Regions from separate parts of the Mycobacterium shunyiense genome, predicted to be linked through region 2. Evidence: riboswitches for the same ligand, from Rfam matches in the RefSeq annotation. Region 2 holds a riboswitch; each other region holds the start of a gene.
The links. Region 2 has a riboswitch for cobalamin ahead of AC4ELS_RS21985 (PPE family protein). Riboswitches for the same ligand answer to the same signal wherever they lie in the genome.

Region 1: it holds a riboswitch for cobalamin, as region 2 does, so the genes downstream of both, AC4ELS_RS06795 (ABC transporter substrate-binding protein) here and AC4ELS_RS21985 (PPE family protein) in region 2, are expected to answer to the same signal.
Region 3: it holds a riboswitch for cobalamin, as region 2 does, so the genes downstream of both, metE (5-methyltetrahydropteroyltriglutamate--homocysteine S-methyltransferase) here and AC4ELS_RS21985 (PPE family protein) in region 2, are expected to answer to the same signal.

Annotation. Positions count from the first base shown of each region.
Region 1 covers NZ_JBZDPT010000007.1:69,084-74,771, reverse strand. The annotation lists gene AC4ELS_RS06835 (SLC13 family permease) at 1-329, opposite strand, end outside; gene AC4ELS_RS06830 (MBL fold metallo-hydrolase) at 326-1,249, opposite strand; gene AC4ELS_RS06825 (type B 50S ribosomal protein L31) at 1,266-1,520, opposite strand; gene mrf (ribosome hibernation factor-recruiting GTPase MRF) at 1,517-2,695, opposite strand; gene rpmB (50S ribosomal protein L28) at 2,768-3,004, shown strand; gene rpmG (50S ribosomal protein L33) at 3,004-3,168, shown strand; gene rpsN (30S ribosomal protein S14) at 3,168-3,473, shown strand; gene rpsR (30S ribosomal protein S18) at 3,473-3,736, shown strand; cobalamin riboswitch at 3,748-3,873, shown strand; gene AC4ELS_RS06795 (ABC transporter substrate-binding protein) at 3,914-4,885, shown strand; gene AC4ELS_RS06790 (FecCD family ABC transporter permease) at 4,882-5,688, shown strand, end outside.
Region 2 covers NZ_JBZDPT010000040.1:138,023-143,710, forward strand. The annotation lists gene AC4ELS_RS21975 (ATP-binding cassette domain-containing protein) at 1-80, shown strand, start outside; gene AC4ELS_RS21980 (DUF7676 family protein) at 77-655, shown strand; gene AC4ELS_RS21985 (PPE family protein) at 663-2,435, opposite strand; cobalamin riboswitch at 2,470-2,653, opposite strand; gene AC4ELS_RS21990 (flotillin family protein) at 2,952-4,472, opposite strand; gene AC4ELS_RS21995 (NfeD family membrane protein) at 4,546-5,040, opposite strand; gene infA (translation initiation factor IF-1) at 5,370-5,591, shown strand; gene rpmJ (50S ribosomal protein L36) at 5,677-5,688, shown strand, end outside.
Region 3 covers NZ_JBZDPT010000047.1:603,098-608,785, forward strand. The annotation lists gene AC4ELS_RS30000 (LLM class flavin-dependent oxidoreductase) at 1-277, opposite strand, end outside; gene AC4ELS_RS30005 (GntR family transcriptional regulator) at 346-999, shown strand; gene metE (5-methyltetrahydropteroyltriglutamate--homocysteine S-methyltransferase) at 1,013-3,286, opposite strand; cobalamin riboswitch at 3,416-3,632, opposite strand; gene AC4ELS_RS30015 (sensor domain-containing protein) at 3,690-4,364, opposite strand; gene AC4ELS_RS30020 (Rv2240c family protein) at 4,478-5,041, opposite strand; gene AC4ELS_RS30025 (MspA family porin) at 5,492-5,688, shown strand, end outside.

The DNA of each region.
Region 1 (5,688 bases), on a different contig from region 2:
CTCAGCACCGCCGTCGTCGTCGCCCCGGTCAGGAACACCCGGGTCAGCAGCCGCCGGGAATCACCCCGGCTGGCCCGGGCCATCAACGTGCCCGCGGCGTGGAACAGGCCCTCGTCGTCACACAGGTGCGCCAGCACCAGTACGGCTGCGAGGAATCCGACCACGGGCAGCAGGCGATTCGCCTCGGCCAGGGCGTCGGGCCCCGAGATCACCCCGAACGCGATCAGCAGCCCCGCAGCCGGGATCGCCACGACGGCCTCGGGCCATCCTTCCGGCCGTGCCAGCGCGAACGCCAGCACAACCGCCAGGGCGATGAGCGCGAGGATCAACTGAGCCAGGGATCGGAGCGGTCCCACACCGTGGGTAGGTGCAGGCGCACTCCGTCCTGTTCGGCGAGCCGGGTCAGCACCCGCATCGACACATCGAGGTCGTCGCCCCCGTACGGCAGCGCGCGCAGCGGCTCGTGCAGCGGGCGGAAGAAATCGTCCCAGTGGATCAGCACCACCCGCCGCGCCCCGACCGCGCGCACGGTTTCGGCCCAGTAGGTCTCGAAATACTGTTCGGACTGCAGCCCCAGCTGGCCGATCCCGAGGTAGACCACTTCGGCGCGTTGCCCCGCCAGGGCGCCAGGCACCGCCCCCGCGCTGCCGACGATCAGCAGCCGGCGGTCGCTGGGCCGATGGTGCACCAGGGTGGACCAGGCTTCTCCGCACTTGTAGGCCGCGACCTTGACCGGCGGGACGACCGGTTCGGTGATGATGCCGGGGAATCGGTCCGGTGGGCAGTGTTCGGACTCGAAGAGCGTCACGACATACGAGCCGAGGGTGACGGCTTCGCCCGGCGTGACGGTCACGATCCGATCGGGGTCCAGGCCGCCCCCGACGCCGACCTGGGCGGTGGAGCTGCCGCCCACCAACCTGGCTCCGGTCCGCTCGGCGACGACGGCCGAGTCCATGGCGTGGTCGAAGTGGCTGTGTACCGGCAGCACCGCTTCGAGCCTGTCGACGCCGAGGCGGGCCAGGCTGCCGTCGATGCGGGGCAGTGACGGCGCCAGCTTGCGCAGGACCACGCGCGGCAGTGTGGGCCGCGAGAAGAAGCCGTCGGTCAGTACTGCCGACGTGCCGTCGTCCACGAGGAGCGTGCTGACCCCCGCCCAGGTGACGGTGACCGGGGATTGCGGGGTGGCCGACGGTGCGTCGAAATACCGTGCATAGGGGGCCAGGTGGGGCCTGCCGGGCTTCAGCCGCATGGCCCCACCCTATGGGCTAGACGTGTCCGTAACGCCGCCGGAACTTCTCCACCTGCCCGGCCGAGTCGATGTGCCGGGCCGAGCCGGTCCAGAACGGGTGCGAATCGCTGGTGACGTCGACGACGATCAGCGGGTAGGTCCGGACGCCGCCCGGGGTGGGCCACTCGATCGTGCGTTCACTGGTGGCCGTCGACCGGGTCAGGAACTGGCTGCCGGTGGCGGCGTCCTGGAACACCACGGGGTGGTAGTCGGGGTGGATGTCGGCCTTCATTGGGATTCCCCTTCTGTGTGGACGGATGCTGCGGGTTCGTCGATTCCGGGCTGACAGGGTTCTTCGTGCCAGTCCCCGAACGGGTCGGGGTAATCGGCCCATTCCTCGGGTCGCGCCAACTCGTCGTCGGTGAGCAGCGCACCGTGCAGCGCCTCGATGACGTCGCCGGGCCGCGCGCCGCAGGCCAGGACGGTCAGCGAAATGTGGCGGTCACCGAACTGGTGGTGCCAGTCGATGGCGGCCATCGCCAGGCGTTCCGGGTCGGTGTAGGCCAGCTCGGTGGAATCCATTGCCGCGAGCCATTTTCCGGCGTTGCTGAAGTGCATTCCACCGCCTGCGGATTCGATCCACATGACGTCGGCCGGCCGATTGGCGAGCCAAGCCCGGCCGCGGGTGCGCACCACGCCCTCGAGCAGGAGGTCGACAGCGTCGTGCAGGCGCATCGGGTGAAACGGTCGGCGGGCGGCGAATTCGACGATGATGACCTCGTCGTCGGGTTCCAGCGGTGGTTCACCGGCCAGAAGCGGATCGTGCGGTGTCGGGGTGCGCCCGCGGGGGCTGTTCGGCTCCAGATGAGCCAGGCCGAGCTCCACCTGGTCGGGGCCCACGGTGATGCGGGCGCGGGGCGCGAGCCGGCGGAGCACCGACAGGGTGGTGGCCTCGGGCTCGTCGAGCACCAGCATGTCGGCGAACTCGGCCTGGCCGACGACCACCTGGGCGACGGTGCGTCCGTCGGGCAGTTCCTCGTCGCCGATGGACTGCTGCAGCCACACCGTGGCGTCCAGGCACGCGATCACCGCGCCGATGGTGACGTCGCGAGAGGCGGGTCCGTCGATGTAGCCGGGCCCGACGTGGACCCGGATGGTGTTGATGGCCCAGCACACGGGCTCGGCCTCCAGCCAGGGCATCAACTGCACGACGATGCGCTCCACGTCGCCACGCCGGTGCAGGCGCCGTAACAGGATCAGCAGGTCGTCGCGGACTGTGCAGGACACGCAACCGTGGGCGAGCTCGAGGGCGAGTTCGGATGTGCCGCTGCCGTCGGACACGGTCCGCAGCACCACATGGCCGTCAAAGGTGTGGCGCACGAGCACGGTTCCCGGCCTGCGGCCCAGTTCTTCTGCTACGCCGTCGCTGTCACCTTGACCGGCGATCAGCACCACAGGGGTTCGCACCGTACCTCCCGACACAGTTGTTGTTGAAAACGATTATCATTATCGTGAGGCTACCCCATCCGAAGGAGACCGATGTCTGCCCACTGCCAAGTCACCGGGCGCTCGCCCGGGTTCGGCAACACGGTGTCGCACTCGCACAAGCGCAGTCGCCGCCGCTGGAACCCCAATATCCAGACCAAGACGTACTACCTGCCGACCGAAGGGCGCAGGATCCGACTTCGCGTCAGCGCCAAGGGAATCAAGGTGATCGACCGCGACGGCATCGAGGCCGTGGTGGCCCGGTTGCGTAGCGCAGGGGAGAAGATCTGATGGCCAGCACCGATATTCGGCCGATCGTGAAGCTGAAGTCGACCGCGGGGACCGGGTACACCTACGTCACCCGCAAGAACCGCCGCAACGACCCGGACCGGATCGTGCTGCGCAAGTACGACCCGGTCATCCGCCGCCACGTCGAATTCCGTGAGGAGCGCTGATGGCCAAGCGATCCAAGATCGTCAAGAACGAGCAGCGCCGGAAGCTCGTGGAGCGCTACGCCGAACGGCGGGCCGAGCTCAAAGAGGCCATCCGCAATCCGGAGAGCACGCGTGAGCAGAAGGCCGCGGCGGTGTCGGCGCTGCAACGGTTGCCGCGCGATTCCAGCCCGGTCCGATTGCGCAACCGGGACGCGGTCGACGGGCGACCACGTGGGCATCTGCGCAAGTTCGGCCTGTCGCGGGTCCGGGTGCGCGAACTGGCGCACCGCGGTGAACTGCCCGGCGTACGGAAGTCGAGTTGGTGATGGCGGCGAATTCCCGGAAGCACAACAAGAAGCGACCCCCGGCCACCGATCTCAAGAAGCCGAGGCGCAATCAGCTGAAGGCCCTCGGGGTGACCGAGGTCGACTACAAGGACGTCCACCTGCTGCGCACGTTCATCAGCGAGCGGGGCAAGATCCGGTCCCGGCGCATCACCGGGCTCACCCCGCAGCAACAGCGCCAGGTCGCCACGGCGATCAAGAACGCCAGGGAGATGGCGCTGCTGCCAGTCGTCGGGCCGGCCTGACCTACCATCGACGGCGATAGGGCGACTGCGGATCGTGGAAGCCGGTGTGAATCCGGCGCGGTCCCGCCACTGTGATCGATCGACCAGTTCTTGCTGGTCGTCGAGAGCCAGATACACACCGCAGTCGCCACCTCGCACGCACTGGGGCGGATCTCCCCGGAGAGGATGGGTACGCCCATGGCTGCTCGTTGGCTGACCGCCGGACTGGCATCGGTGCTACTGGTATCGGGGTGCGCCTCGACCGCGGCGCCCGACACCGCAGGCGGCGCCCCACCGGGATTCCCGGTGACCGTGGACAATTGCGGCGTCAGCTCGACCTATGAGCGTCCGCCTACTCGCGCAGTCGCGCTCAACCAGCACGCGATCGAGGTGCTGTTGGCGCTGGGCCTGGAGAATTCCATGGCCGGCACGTCCTATCTCGACGATCGGATCCTGCCCGAGTACCAGGCCGCCTACGACAGTATTCCGGTACTGGCCAAGGAGTACCCGTCCTACGAGTCGTTGCTGGCCACCGAACCCGATTTCGTCTACGGCGGCTGGGACAGCGCGTTCGACGAGAAGGAGGGCCGCGGTCGGCAGCGGCTGACCGATGCCGGGGTCCACACCTACCTCAACATCGAGGATTGCCGGGACGAGCCCGTGACGATGTCGGCCGTGGACGACGAAATCCGGACTATCGGAGACATTTTCGGTGTCCCCGACCGCGCCGAGCAGCAGCTCGAGAAGCTCCACGGCGAGTTGGCGCAGTCCGAGGCGAAACTACGCGGGACCCAGCCGATACGCGTCGCTGTCTATGACAGTGGCGAGGCGACGGTGTTCACCTCGGGCGGCAAAGGCATCGGCAACCTGATGATCGAAGAGGCCGGCGGAGCCAACGTGTTCGCCGATGTGCCCAAGGTTTGGGCTGACGTGTCGTTCGAGCAGTTCGCCGAACGCGCACCCGAGGTCATCGTGATCTACGACTACGGTGATCGGCCGGTCGAGGACAAGAAGCGATTCCTCACCGAGCATCCTCTGCTGCAGCATGTTCCGGCTGTCGAGCAGCAGAGGTTCGCCGTGCTTCCGCTGTCATCGGTGGTCGTCGGCGTGCGGGTGGGCCGGGCGGTGGAGTCGCTGGCGCGACAGCTGCACCCGGACCGGTTTGCGTGATTCCCTACCGGCTGGTCCTCGCCGGGTTGGCGGGGCTGCTGCTGACGACGATGACCGCCGGGGTCGCCGTCGGTTCGGTCTCGATCCCGCCGGGGCAGGTGTGGGCCATCGTGTTGCACTCCGTGCATCCGGGCCTCGTCGAGCAGAGTTGGCCTGCGGTCCGGGAATCCATCGTGCTCGACGCCCGGCTGCCGCGCGTCGTGCTGGGGGCGGTGGTCGGTGCCGGCCTGGCGGCGTGCGGGATGGCGTTGCAGGCCGTGGTGCGCAACCCGCTTGCCGATCCGATGCTGCTGGGTGTCTCCTCGGGAGCATCGGTCGGCGCCGTCGCAATGCTCGTGTTCGGTGCGGGCGCGCTGCAGGCGCTGACCTTGCCACTGGCGGCCTTCCTCGGGGCCTTCCTCGCACTCGTTGCGGTGTACGCCCTGGCTCGTTCGGGTGGGCGGATGACGACCGTGCGGTTGGTTTTGGCCGGCGTGGCGGTGGCCGAAGTGCTGTCCGCGCTGGCCAGCCTGATGATCGTGACTTCTGACGATCCGCACAAGACACAGTCGGCGGTGCGGTGGATGCTCGGCGGCCTGGGCGGGACCACCTGGCGCATGGTCTGGGTGCCCGCGCTGGCGGTGTTCCTCGGCGTATTGGTGCTCTTGGCCTTCACCCGATCGCTGAACCTGCTCTACACCGGTGAGGAGGCGGCTGCCTCGCTGGGGCTCGATGTCCACCGGTTCCGGGCCGGGATGTTCGTCGTCGTGGCGCTGATGGTCGGCGCCATGGTCGCGGTCAGCGGCACGATCGGATTCGTCGGG
Region 2 (5,688 bases):
CCGACGCCGGGTTGTGCGGTGATTGCACGCTGACCCACAAACCCGAGACCGATTCACGTTTGGAGAAGGGATCCACATGACTGACACCACCGCTGAGATCGTCGCCGATCCGCCGATCGTCGACACCGAAGACCGTGGCCGCGAACAGGTGTGGCCGTTGCCCACCGATCAGGACAGCCTGCTGGATTTGCTGCACCTGTGCTTCGACGAGTACTGGGACGAGATCTGGTTCGGGATCATCATGCAGGGTGCCGCCTGGGAAGTGGCCGCGCCCAACGCACCACGCAAGATCGCGATGCTCGACGGTTATGCCACCATCGATTTCGGTCGCTGGCACTTCCACCTGTGCATCGGAAAGCACCGCGCCAGCGGCCGCGAGCTGGGCCAGATCCGCCGCTGCAGCCGCGCCGAGCTGTACCGCTCGATCGGCAAGGAAGGCAACCCGATGTCGTGGGGGGTGCGGCTCTACAACGGGCGCGACGAGCAGATGATGACGGTGATGCTGCCCAACCCGTTCCTCACCAATGTCCAGCAGATCCGTGACGAGCCAGAGTGGGGCCAGCTGGAACTGTGGGACAAGCTGCGCGAGAAATACCTCGGCCTGGGCCCGGATCAGTTGGACCGCAGCGGGAATCAGATCCGCTGCGGGGGCTGATCGCCGCTCAGCTGTTGTCCCGGTCGGCCGGCCAGGTGTTCGGAAGCAGCGGACTGACAGCGCCACCGCCGAACTCATCCTCGGTCAGCGCGGCGAACCCGGCCGGTGACGCGGTGCCCTCCCGTGGGGCGGAACCGGCGAAGCCGAGCCTTCCGGCGCCGCGGCCCGAGGGCATGGCCACCGGATCGGGCACCAGGTCCTGATCCAGGTACATGTACTTGTGTCCGCGCCCGTGCATCCCGACTTTCTCCCGGCGTCGGCGATGACGCGGTGCCGCAGCATCTTCCTCAGGCTCGGCCACATCAGCTTCGTCGGCGGCCGGCTTGGAGGCCGCCTTCTTGCGGGTTCTGCTCCCCGCCGCGCGACGGGCACCCATGTCCAAGCCGCCGACCATGTACCCGTAGGCGGGCATGGACACCGACGGCGGACCAGCCGGCGTCGGCGGCGGGGCAGGCGGCGGTGCGGGGGCTGGGGTAGCTGTCGGCGTCGGTGTCGGCGCGGGTGCGGGGGCTGGCGCAGGGGCCGGTGCAGAAGGTGACGGCTGAGCCATTGCCAGGCCGGCTGACGGCGCGGGCGGAGGTGGCGGCGCTACCACGGCCTCCGTCGTGGCATGGTGCGCCAGCGCCCCGACCCCCAGGCCGCCGACCACTCCGACCGGGGCCAGCGCGGTCGTGGCGGCCAGCGCCGGCAGCAACGCGGGGAGCAACGCCGTCTGGGTGATCGTGTAGTTGAGCAACTGGATGGTGTTGCCGATCGTGGACCCGATGATCTCCACCATCACCAGTGGGATGACCACACCCAGGGCCTGGGGATTGAAAAGCGCGGTGTACAGGACCGCGATCAGGTCGTCGATGATCACCTTGCTGGTGAACACGATGTAGGACACCGGGTCCAGTGGCACCGAGAAGATATAGGCCAGGGTGGCGGGGTTGAGATAGCTCAACGGGTTGCCGGTCCAACCCAGCCACGACCCCGGCACCCCGATTGGTGGCAGCAGATTCGATCCGTTCTGCAGCCCGGCGAAGAAATCGGCCAGCGGATCCGGGATACCGGTGTAGCCGATCTTGTTGAAGAACTCCTGCAGCTCGACGTAGAGCGGATACTGGCTGCTGTCGGGATAAGGCGCTTGGGGGACAAAGCCTTCGAGCCAATTGGCGAAGTCGGTGAACCACTGCGGGGCCTCCGGCGCGGTTTCCGGGGCCGAGTCCGCACTGTCCAGCGTCTTGAGCATCGCGGGCTCTACCTTGAGCATCGGGGGCGCCGCCTCGAGCTGTGGCACCGAGGTCACCGAGGCGTCCGCCGTCGCCTCGTAGGTGGTCATCACCGCGGCGGCCTGTGCCCACATCCGCGCATAGTTGGCCTCGTTCAGCGCTATCGGAATGGTGTTGACACCAAAGAAATTCGTGCCCACCAGCACCGCGTGTGCGGCGTGGTTGGCGGCCAGCTCAGCCATGGTCGGCATGGCCGCCAGGGCGCTGGCATAGGCCCCGGCGGCGGTCTGCAGCGCGGCGGCCGTCGACGTGGCCTGGGCTCCGGCGCGTCGTAGCCACGCCAGATAGGGGCCGTTGGCGGCCACGTACGCCTCCGCGGATGGGCCCATCCAGATCTCGGACTGGACTGCGCCCAGTACTGCGGTCAGCTCGTCGGCGATGGAGTTGTAGTCCGCCGCCAACGTGGACCACGCTGCGGCGGAGGCCAGCAATGAGCCGGCGCCGGGGCCGGCGGACAACAAGGACGAATGGACCTCAGGCGGCGACGCCGCCCAGACCGGGGCAGGCAAGGGGACCAGCTCTCTTCGGGGTACACCGCCCCGCGTCGAAGGATGCGACGATGTGAGTGTCCTGACTCTCGGATCAACGCTCGCCTCGCCTTCCAGCTCCGTTGAGAGCCGTGGCTGTTGAGGGTCGCTCCCCGATCACAGTGGCGGGACCGTGCCGGATTTACACCGGCTTCCTGCACCATCGTTGCCGTACCGGGGCATTGTCGCATGTCACTGGAAGACGCAATAGCTGACGCGCGCGTCGCCCGATCGCCCAACCGATCTGCCTTTGGAACGTTGTTGCGGGAGTTGACCTTCGGCCATGCCCGCCAACTTGAGTCGGTCATTAGGTGAACACCTGAGGCAACCGTGCCGACCAGCACACCCCGGTGGCGGGGACGTCACGGTGCGCCACGACGACCTGTACGCGGGCGCGCGCCCGACCGGCCGGTGGGCATCGGGCCCGAACCCGCCTGACTCAGCGTCCCGGTAGCCGAAGTCGGTTCGCTTCCTCGACGCTGAATCAGTCCTGCGCGATCAGTCCTGCGCGTCGGCCTTGTCAGCATTCCGGTTGAGCATGGCCGCCACGTCGATGCCCGAGGCCTTGAGCGACTCCAGGATGTTGGCCACCGCGAGCGGGCTGATGCCGAGCAGGCTCCCGACCGCGCCCTGGGTGTCGCCAGACCCGCCGATGATCGACAGCCGGTCGATCTCGGCCAGCGGTGCGGCCGCCGCCTCGGTCGCCTTGACCACCGAGGCGAGCACGTCGGGAAGCATCAGCAGGCGCGCGGCCTCGGCCGTGTAGCCGTTGAGCGCCGCGGCGATCTCCTTCTTACCGTTGGCCTCGGCCAGCAGTTTGGCCTCGATACCGGCGGCCTCGGCCTGTTGCTCGACCCGCAGGGCGTCGGCCAGTTCCTTCTTACCGGCGGCCTCGGCGACGAGCTTGGCCTGCAGGCTGTCGGCCTCGGCTTGCTTCTCCACCCGAAGGGCGTCGGCGGCCGCCTTGCGGGCGTCGGCCTCGGCCTGACCCTTGCGCCGCTCGGTCTCGGCTGCGGCCTCGGCGGCCAGGATCGTGGACTGGCGCTGGCCTTCGGCGATCGCGATGTCGGCCTGTCGCTTTGCCTCGGCAGGTGCGATCACGTCGGCCTGCAGGGCAGCCTGGGCCTGTTCGGCGCGGCGCTGCTCCACCTCGATGCGGGCCTGCACCCGGGCCGCCTCGGCCTGCTCCGTGGCAATGCCGACGTCCTTCTGGGCGCGGGCGTTGGCCAGCGGTCCGGCCTGGTCGGCCTGGGCGTTCTCGGCCTCGGTCTGCGCGCGCAGCCGGGCCAGCTCGACGTCGCGCTTCTGGTTGGCGGTGGCGATCGCGGTGTCGGCCTCGGCCTGCGCGATGGACCCCTCCTGGCGGGCCTTGGCCGACTGGATCTGGGCGTCGCGCTCGGCCTCGGCGGTGCCGACCGTGGCGTCCCGCTTGACCTCGGCGATGCGGCGCTGGCCGAGCGACTTCAGGTAGTCGTTGGCATCGGAGATGCCGGCGATCTTGAGGACGTCGACCTCCATGCCGATCCGGGCCAGGTCACCGCCGGCCTCCTCGACCACGCTGCGGGCCAGGCTGTCGCGGTTGGAGTTGAGGTCCTCGACGGTCATGGTCGCGGTGATGCCGCGCAGGCTGCCGGCCAGGATCTCGTTGATCTGACGCTGCAACTCGTTGAGGTCGGAGGTCAGGAAGCGTTGCACCGCGGTCTGTACGGCCTCGTCGGCCGAGCCGATGCGCACCAGCCCGACGGCTTCGACGTTGACCGGCACACCGTTGTTGGACAGCGCGTTCTGCAGGTTGATGCTGACGTTGAACGGTTCCAGGCTCATGATGTCCACCCGCTCGATGCCGGGCATCCGGAACCGGGCACCGCCGCGGACCACCTTGGGGGTGCCGCGTCCGGTGAACACGGCCACCTCGTTGGGCGGCACCTTGATGTAGTTCTTGACGTAGATCAACGGCAGCACCACCAGGATGAGGATCGCGGCGATGGCGGCGAGGACGACGATGAGCAGCAGGGACACTGTGGTGCCTTTCTCGGTGGGGCAGCGCTCGGGTGCAGCTCAGGTTTCTGGAACTGCTCAGGTTGCTGGAAGCTCAGGTTTCTGGAACTGCGACGATGTGGACGAAATCCGGATCGATGTCCGCGATGTAGACGCGCGTCGCCTTGGGCAGGGCGTCGGCCTCGTCGCTCTTGGCGCGGGAGAACACCCGGTTGCCGTCGGCGTCGACGAAGGAGATCTCGCCCCAGCCGCCCGGCGGGACTTCGAGGGTGACCGTGCCGAGCAGGCCGACATAAGAGGACCGGCCCTTGTGCGAGTTGGACTGCTGGCGGCGCATGTAGGGCAACAGCAGGCCGTTGAGGGTGAACACCAGCACGACCGCGCAGGCCGCGGCCAGGGCTGCGGACCAGATGGCGCCCAGGCCCAGCCAGGTGCCGATCAGGCCGCCGGTGCCGGCGCCGAGTAGGGCGACCGACAGGCCGGTCAGGCTCAGGAAGGGCATGCCGTCGCCGTGCCCGACATCGGCGAGCAGCAGGGCGGCCAGTACAGCGATGCCGCCGACGACGAACGCGGCCAGGTACACAGCCATCACGTGCTCGTGTCTCCATTCGCCGGGTGCGCGGATCAGTCCGTACCATTCTCGCTTGATTCGTGGCTTCTCGGCGCACCAATATTCGGGGCAGATCGAGGTCGCCGGACTGATCAGCCGTGATTTTGGTACTGGCCGCCGAGCGGGTATTGTGGACCAACGGTGCGACTATCGCGCCGACTTTTTGCGTGCCCCGTCTTGGAACTGCTGAATTTCTGCAACTTCGCCTCGATCCGGCTCACGTTTTGAAGTTGGTCGGTTGCAGCACCACGACGGGCTGCATTGAGACTGATGAAGCTACGAAACGAAAGCAAGGATCGCCGAAAAGTATGGCCAAGAAAGACGGTGCCATCGAGGTCGAGGGTCGCGTGGTCGAGCCTCTGCCCAATGCGATGTTCCGCATTGAGCTGGAGAACGGACACAAGGTCTTGGCCCACATCAGCGGCAAGATGCGGCAGCACTACATCCGCATCCTGCCCGAGGACCGCGTAGTGGTGGAGCTCTCGCCCTACGACCTGTCCCGGGGCCGCATCGTGTACCGGTACAAATGACCCGATAGAAGCCCGACCAGTAACGACGAGAACGGTGACGTGCGCATGCGCATGACACCAACAAGCCAGAAGGATCGAAACAGCCGTGAAGGTGAAC
Region 3 (5,688 bases), on a different contig from region 2:
CGAGCACTCCGAGGATGACACTCAGATCCAGCTTGACCGGCCGTGCCCCATAGCGGACCGCCTCGTCCACCGAGCCGCCGTAGATCCCGGGCATCGCCAGGCGGTCGTCGAAGAACATCAGGTCGAAGCAACCTTCTTCGAGCTGCCGGCCGACCTTCGCGTAATACGACGCGTCGAGATAGCCGTGCTCGGTCGCTGGGTGACGCCACGAACCCGCGTATACCGAGGTGCTTCCTGCCTGCATGAATGCCACGAGCGCCATCTGATCTGTCCGCATGTTCGGAATCTAACATCTGATATATCAGATATCAAGGATGATGTTTGACGGATCGGTACGCTGCACGGATGACCCCGCTTGACATCTCAGGCACCGTTCGCGAGCGCGCGGCTCGCGAACTGCGCGACCGGATCATCACCGGCGTGCTCGCGCCCGGGTCACGCATCGACCTCGATGCCATCACCGAAGAGTTCGCGACCAGCCGCACCCCGGTACGGGAGGCGCTGCTGGAACTGTCCTTCGAAGGGCTGGTGCGGGTGGCTCCCCGCAGCGGGATCACCGTCATCGGCGTCAAGTCCGAAGACGTGACCGACAGCTTCACCATCCTCGGTGTCCTCACCGGGCAGGCCGCCGCCTGGGCGGCCGAACGAATCACACCTGACGAACTCGCCCGGCTACGCGAACTGGCCGCCGACGTTGCCCGGCGGTCGGGCGAGGACAGCATCGGCGAGGCAAACTGGCTGTTCCACCAGGAGATTCACCGCGCCGCCCACTCCCCTCGCTTGCTGACCCAGATCCGACAGGCCGCACGGGTGGTGCCGTCGAACTTCCTGACGGTGTTTCCCGAGCATGAGAAACACTCGCTCGACGAGCACGAGCAGCTGCTGGACGCCCTGGAGGCCAAGGACGCCGAGGCCGCCCGCACCATCGCCGAGCGCCACGTTCTGGAGGCCGGGCGCTCGTTGGCGGCCTGGCTCAACGCTCAGACCGCCACGAGCTGACCCCGACACCGGGCTACCCCGCGCGCACCTTCGCGGTAGCGGTGACCAGATGCTTGAGCGACTCGGTCACCTCATCAGTGGTCCGGGTCTTCAAACCGCAGTCGGGATTGACCCAGAGCCGCTCGGCCGGAACGGCTTTGAGCGCCTCCCGCAATGATGTGACGATCTCGTCGACCCCGGGCACCCGGGGCGAGTGGATGTCGTACACACCCGGGCCGACGCTGTTGGAGAAGCCGATGCCGTTGAGGTCATCGAGCACCTCCATATGCGATCGGGCCGCCTCGATCGACGTCACATCGGCATCCAGGTCGGCGATGGCCCCAATCACCTCACCGAACTCCGAATAGCACAGGTGGGTGTGGATCTGCGTGGAGTCGGCAACCCCGGAGGTGGACAGCCGGAACGCGTCGACCGCCCAACTCAGATAGGCCTCCTTGTCCTTGGTGCGTAGCGGCAGCAGTTCGCGTAGCGCGGGCTCGTCGACCTGGATGATCGCGATACCTGCCGACTGCAGGTCCACCGTCTCGTCCCGGATTGCCAGGGCGACCTGAAAAGCGGTGTCGGCCAACGGCTGGTCATCGCGGACGAAAGACCAAGCCAAGATGGTCACCGGCCCGGTGAGCATGCCCTTGACCGGCTTGTCGGTGAGCGACTGCGCGTACGTAGCCCAGTCAACCGTCATCGGCTGCTGACGAGTGACGTCACCGAACAACACCGGCGGACGCACACAACGGCTGCCATACGACTGGACCCACCCGTTCTTGGTGGCGAAGAAGCCGTCGAGCTGCTCGGCGAAATACTGCACCATGTCGTTGCGTTCGGGTTCACCGTGCACGAGCACGTCCAACCCAAGCTGCTCCTGCAGCCGGATCACCGATTCAATCTCCGCCTGCATCCGGTTGCGGTACTCGGCCTCGTCGATCTCGCCGGCCACCAGCGCCGCCCGCGCCTTGCGGATGTCAACGGTCTGCGGGAACGAGCCGATTGTGGTGGTCGGCAGCGACGGCAGGCTGAGCCGCTCATCCTGCGCCCTGCGACGTTCGGTGGCGGCACCGCGGCTGATGCCGCCCGCCAGGACGGACTCCAGCCGAGCCCGCACGCTGTCGTTGTGAAGCCGGGGATCGCCGGCTCTCGACGCGGCCGCCGCGTTGGACGACTCGATCTCGGCGGCCACCTTCTCTTCGCCGTCGCGCAGCGCTACCGCCAGAGTCGCCACCTCGAAGACCTTCTCGGCGCCGAACGCCAACCAGCTGCGCAGCGCGCCATCGAGACCGTCTTCCGGGTCGAGCGTGTACGGCACATGCAGAGTCGAGCATGACGTCGAAACTGCAACTGCATTGGCATTTCCGGGGAGTGCCGTCAGGGTGTGCAGCGCGCTTTCAAGATTGGTACGCCAGATGTTGCGCCCGTCGACCACGCCCGCCACCAGCAGCTTGCCCGCAAGCTCGGGAACCGCTGACAGCGCCGAGGCAGATCCGGCCACCAAATCGATGCCAATCGCTTCGACCGGCGTCCGCGCCAGAGCGGGCAATGCGTCGGTGAGTGCACCGAAGTAGGTCGCGACGAAGATCGCCGGCCGCTTCGCCAGCTCAGCCAGCCGGGTGTATGTGCGCTCAGCCAGCTCGGCAGCATTGTCGAGGATGTCGGTCACCAGGACGGGTTCGTCGATCTGTACCCACGTGACGCCCTTGTCCGCGAGCACCGCGAGCAGTTCGGCGTACACACCGACGAGCTCGTCCAGCCTGGCCGTGGGAGCGTCGGCGCCCTCGACCGCCTTGGACAGGGCCAGGAACGTGATCGGGCCGACCACCACCGGGCGAGCCGGAACACCTTGGGCTGCCGCCTCTTCCAGCTCACCGAGTATCTTCGCCGGGTTGAGCGCGAAGGTGGTGCCCGGCCCGATCTCGGGCACGATGTAGTGGTAGTTGGTGTCGAACCACTTGGTCATCTCCAGCGGCGCGATGTCGTCGTTCCCGCGAGCCGCGGCGAAGTAGCGGTCGAGGTCATCGGCGATGCCGTCGACCCGGGACGGCAGGGCACCGACCAGGACCGCTGTGTCGAGCACCTGGTCGTAATAGGAGAAATCGTTGACCGGGACCGAATCCAGCCCGGCCGCGACCAGCGCCTTCCAGGTGTCGCGGCGCAAAGTAGCGGCGACGGACTCCAGTTCGGCGCGATCGATCCGCCCGGCCCAGTACTTCTCGACGGCACGCTTGAGTTCACGATTGGGCCCGATTCGGGGTGACCCCAGAATGGTGGCGGAAAACGGTGTTGCGGTTGTGCTCATGACGAGGTCCTTCAACGTACGAAGAGGATGGCCACCGCTAGGAGACACCGAGCCGAACGCAGCCACCCGCCACGAGTGAACCGCTTTCGGCCACTGCCCATTCCGCGAGGCGATGAACCACCGGACGCGGCGCGCCCGGTACGGCTGGCAGGTCTTCGGACTCACAGGCACGCACGTGGACCGTGCTCCTACTGGCCGTCGCTTCCCAGCCGCAGATTTCTGCGGGCCAGTGCTGATGACGGCGGTCGTTCCTGCATACCGCTGCGGGACAGTCCCGGATTCTCACCGGGTTCCCTCTCACGTCGCATCTCGATCAGCCTGCGACGCTCGATGTCGGCACCGTAAACGTCCCGGCGCCGACAAACCAGCTGCGTGGCTCAGACTACCCCGTGGTCAGCACTCCTCATCGAGGCATCGCGGCCTTGATCTTGTCCACCACGTCGGCTGCCTGGGTCACTGAGGATCCCGCCGGCTTGCACGCTTGGATGTCCATGACGAGGTTCGCGGCGGCGGCCAGCGCGCGCTGGCAGTCGCGGGTCTGGTCACCGTCGACGCGGGTGAACGGCAGGGTGAGTTCGTCTTCGGTTCTGGTGAGCGTGCCGCTCTTCCACTTGGGCAGCGGTTCACCGTTGAGCGTGATGTTCACCTTGTGGTCGGTGCACTTGGACCAGCGTTCCGCCGACTGAGCAAGGAAGTCGTCGGCGTCCTGCGCAGACGGAAAGATCACCACCGACTGCACCAGAAGGTTCTCCCAGTTGTCATTGTCCGGTGCCCGCAGCAGCACCTGGCGCATCGCGGCCCAGTGATCCCCGTAGATGGCGGACTCGTTTACCTGCCAGGCGCCCAGGCAGTTCAGGTTGGGCAGCAGGTTGCGATGGTCGCTCATCTCCGTGACCGGTGGGTGCGCTGTCATCCCGTCGGCCCCCATCAGCGTGTTGACCTCTTCGGTGCTGAGCAGCAGACCCTCGAGTGCCGACTTGGGCACGTCCTTCGGCGGCCCCGGGACTGTGTCGCTGTTGCCGGAACAACTGGTGGCCATCAGCACGAGCGCAACCAACGAGATCACAAGCCGGATCACGGTAATCCTTTACTGGAGGCACGGTGCACCGCGCAGGTGGGTGAATGTTCAAAGATCGCAGGTGCCGGCCCGAGCCGCGATTACCCGATCATTCCAACGTGATTGGCGCTTCGTCAGGCGTGTGTGCCCGCGGCGGCACAGGCCATCTGCGCGTTGTTGGCATCGTTGTTGAGCTGGGTCGCCGTGTCGTTGAGCGATTGACCGCCGGTCCGCAGCCCCATCTTCAGCAGCAGCTTGGTGGCACCGAAAGACCATGAGCGCATCGGGTTGGCAATGTCGGGCGAGAGTCCCGGTGTGCCTGCGGCATTCATCGCCGACGCGGCGGCTTCACGCAGCGCCGTCCGGCCACTGGTGTTCGTCGTACTGATGGTCGGATCCCCGTAGTCGGGCCGCTCCACACCTTCGATCGAATCGGCGAAATCGCCGTAGAAGGTTGATGCCGAATCGAGCGCGTTGGCGAACGTCGAGCAAGCCGTAACCGCAGGCACGCCAGGGTCATCCGTACTCGCGACCGGCACCGGCACCGGACCTGCAACCGGCGCACCCGCCGTCACCGGCGGCAACTCGGGCACCGCGGGCGCCCCCGGCCCCGGTGCGCCCGCCTCATCGCCGGGTTCCGCGAACGCGGCGGGCGCGGAACCAAACCCAATGCTGAAGGCAATGAGCAACGATGCCACGCCTCGCTCGTACACCTGAGACGACCTCAACGATTCCTCCGTCAGTCGGATAGCAGTTCGACGCCAAGGCGCCACAGTTGACGTCCGCGCCTCATCGACGCATCTGCCGTCCCCCCGGATGCACCTCACCGTCGAGGGTCCACATGTCCAAAAGGTGAACTGCAGGCCAACCCGTTCCCCCTAACGGTCGTCCATTGTGCGCCGGCCGCACCCGCCGATGCCTCATATATGTAATGCGCTGCAGCACACGCTATTTCCCAGCAATCTCACAGGTTCGGCGATTCCAGCTCGACGGAAATGAGGTGGCAACTGTTGGGACGTTGTTCACCAAACCGAAACGCGACCGGTTCATGATTCGTCGCGACAGATTCCTTGGGCCCTTTGATTTTTGACGACCACGGCGCGTCGCATAACGCAGGGCCCAAAACCACGAGAGGCGCAAGTTCACGCATGTTGAGTCGTTTTGCCCCCCTGGCTGCAGTCTGCATGTTGGCCCCTGTAGCGATTGCGCCCCTTGCATATGCAGATCCCCCGCCGCCGCCGGACCCCGCGGTGCCCGCCGCAGCGGCGGCGCCCGCCCCGCCCCCACCGGACACGGGCGCAGTGCCGTCCTCGCCCCCCGGAGTCCTCGACACCCCCGACGGCTG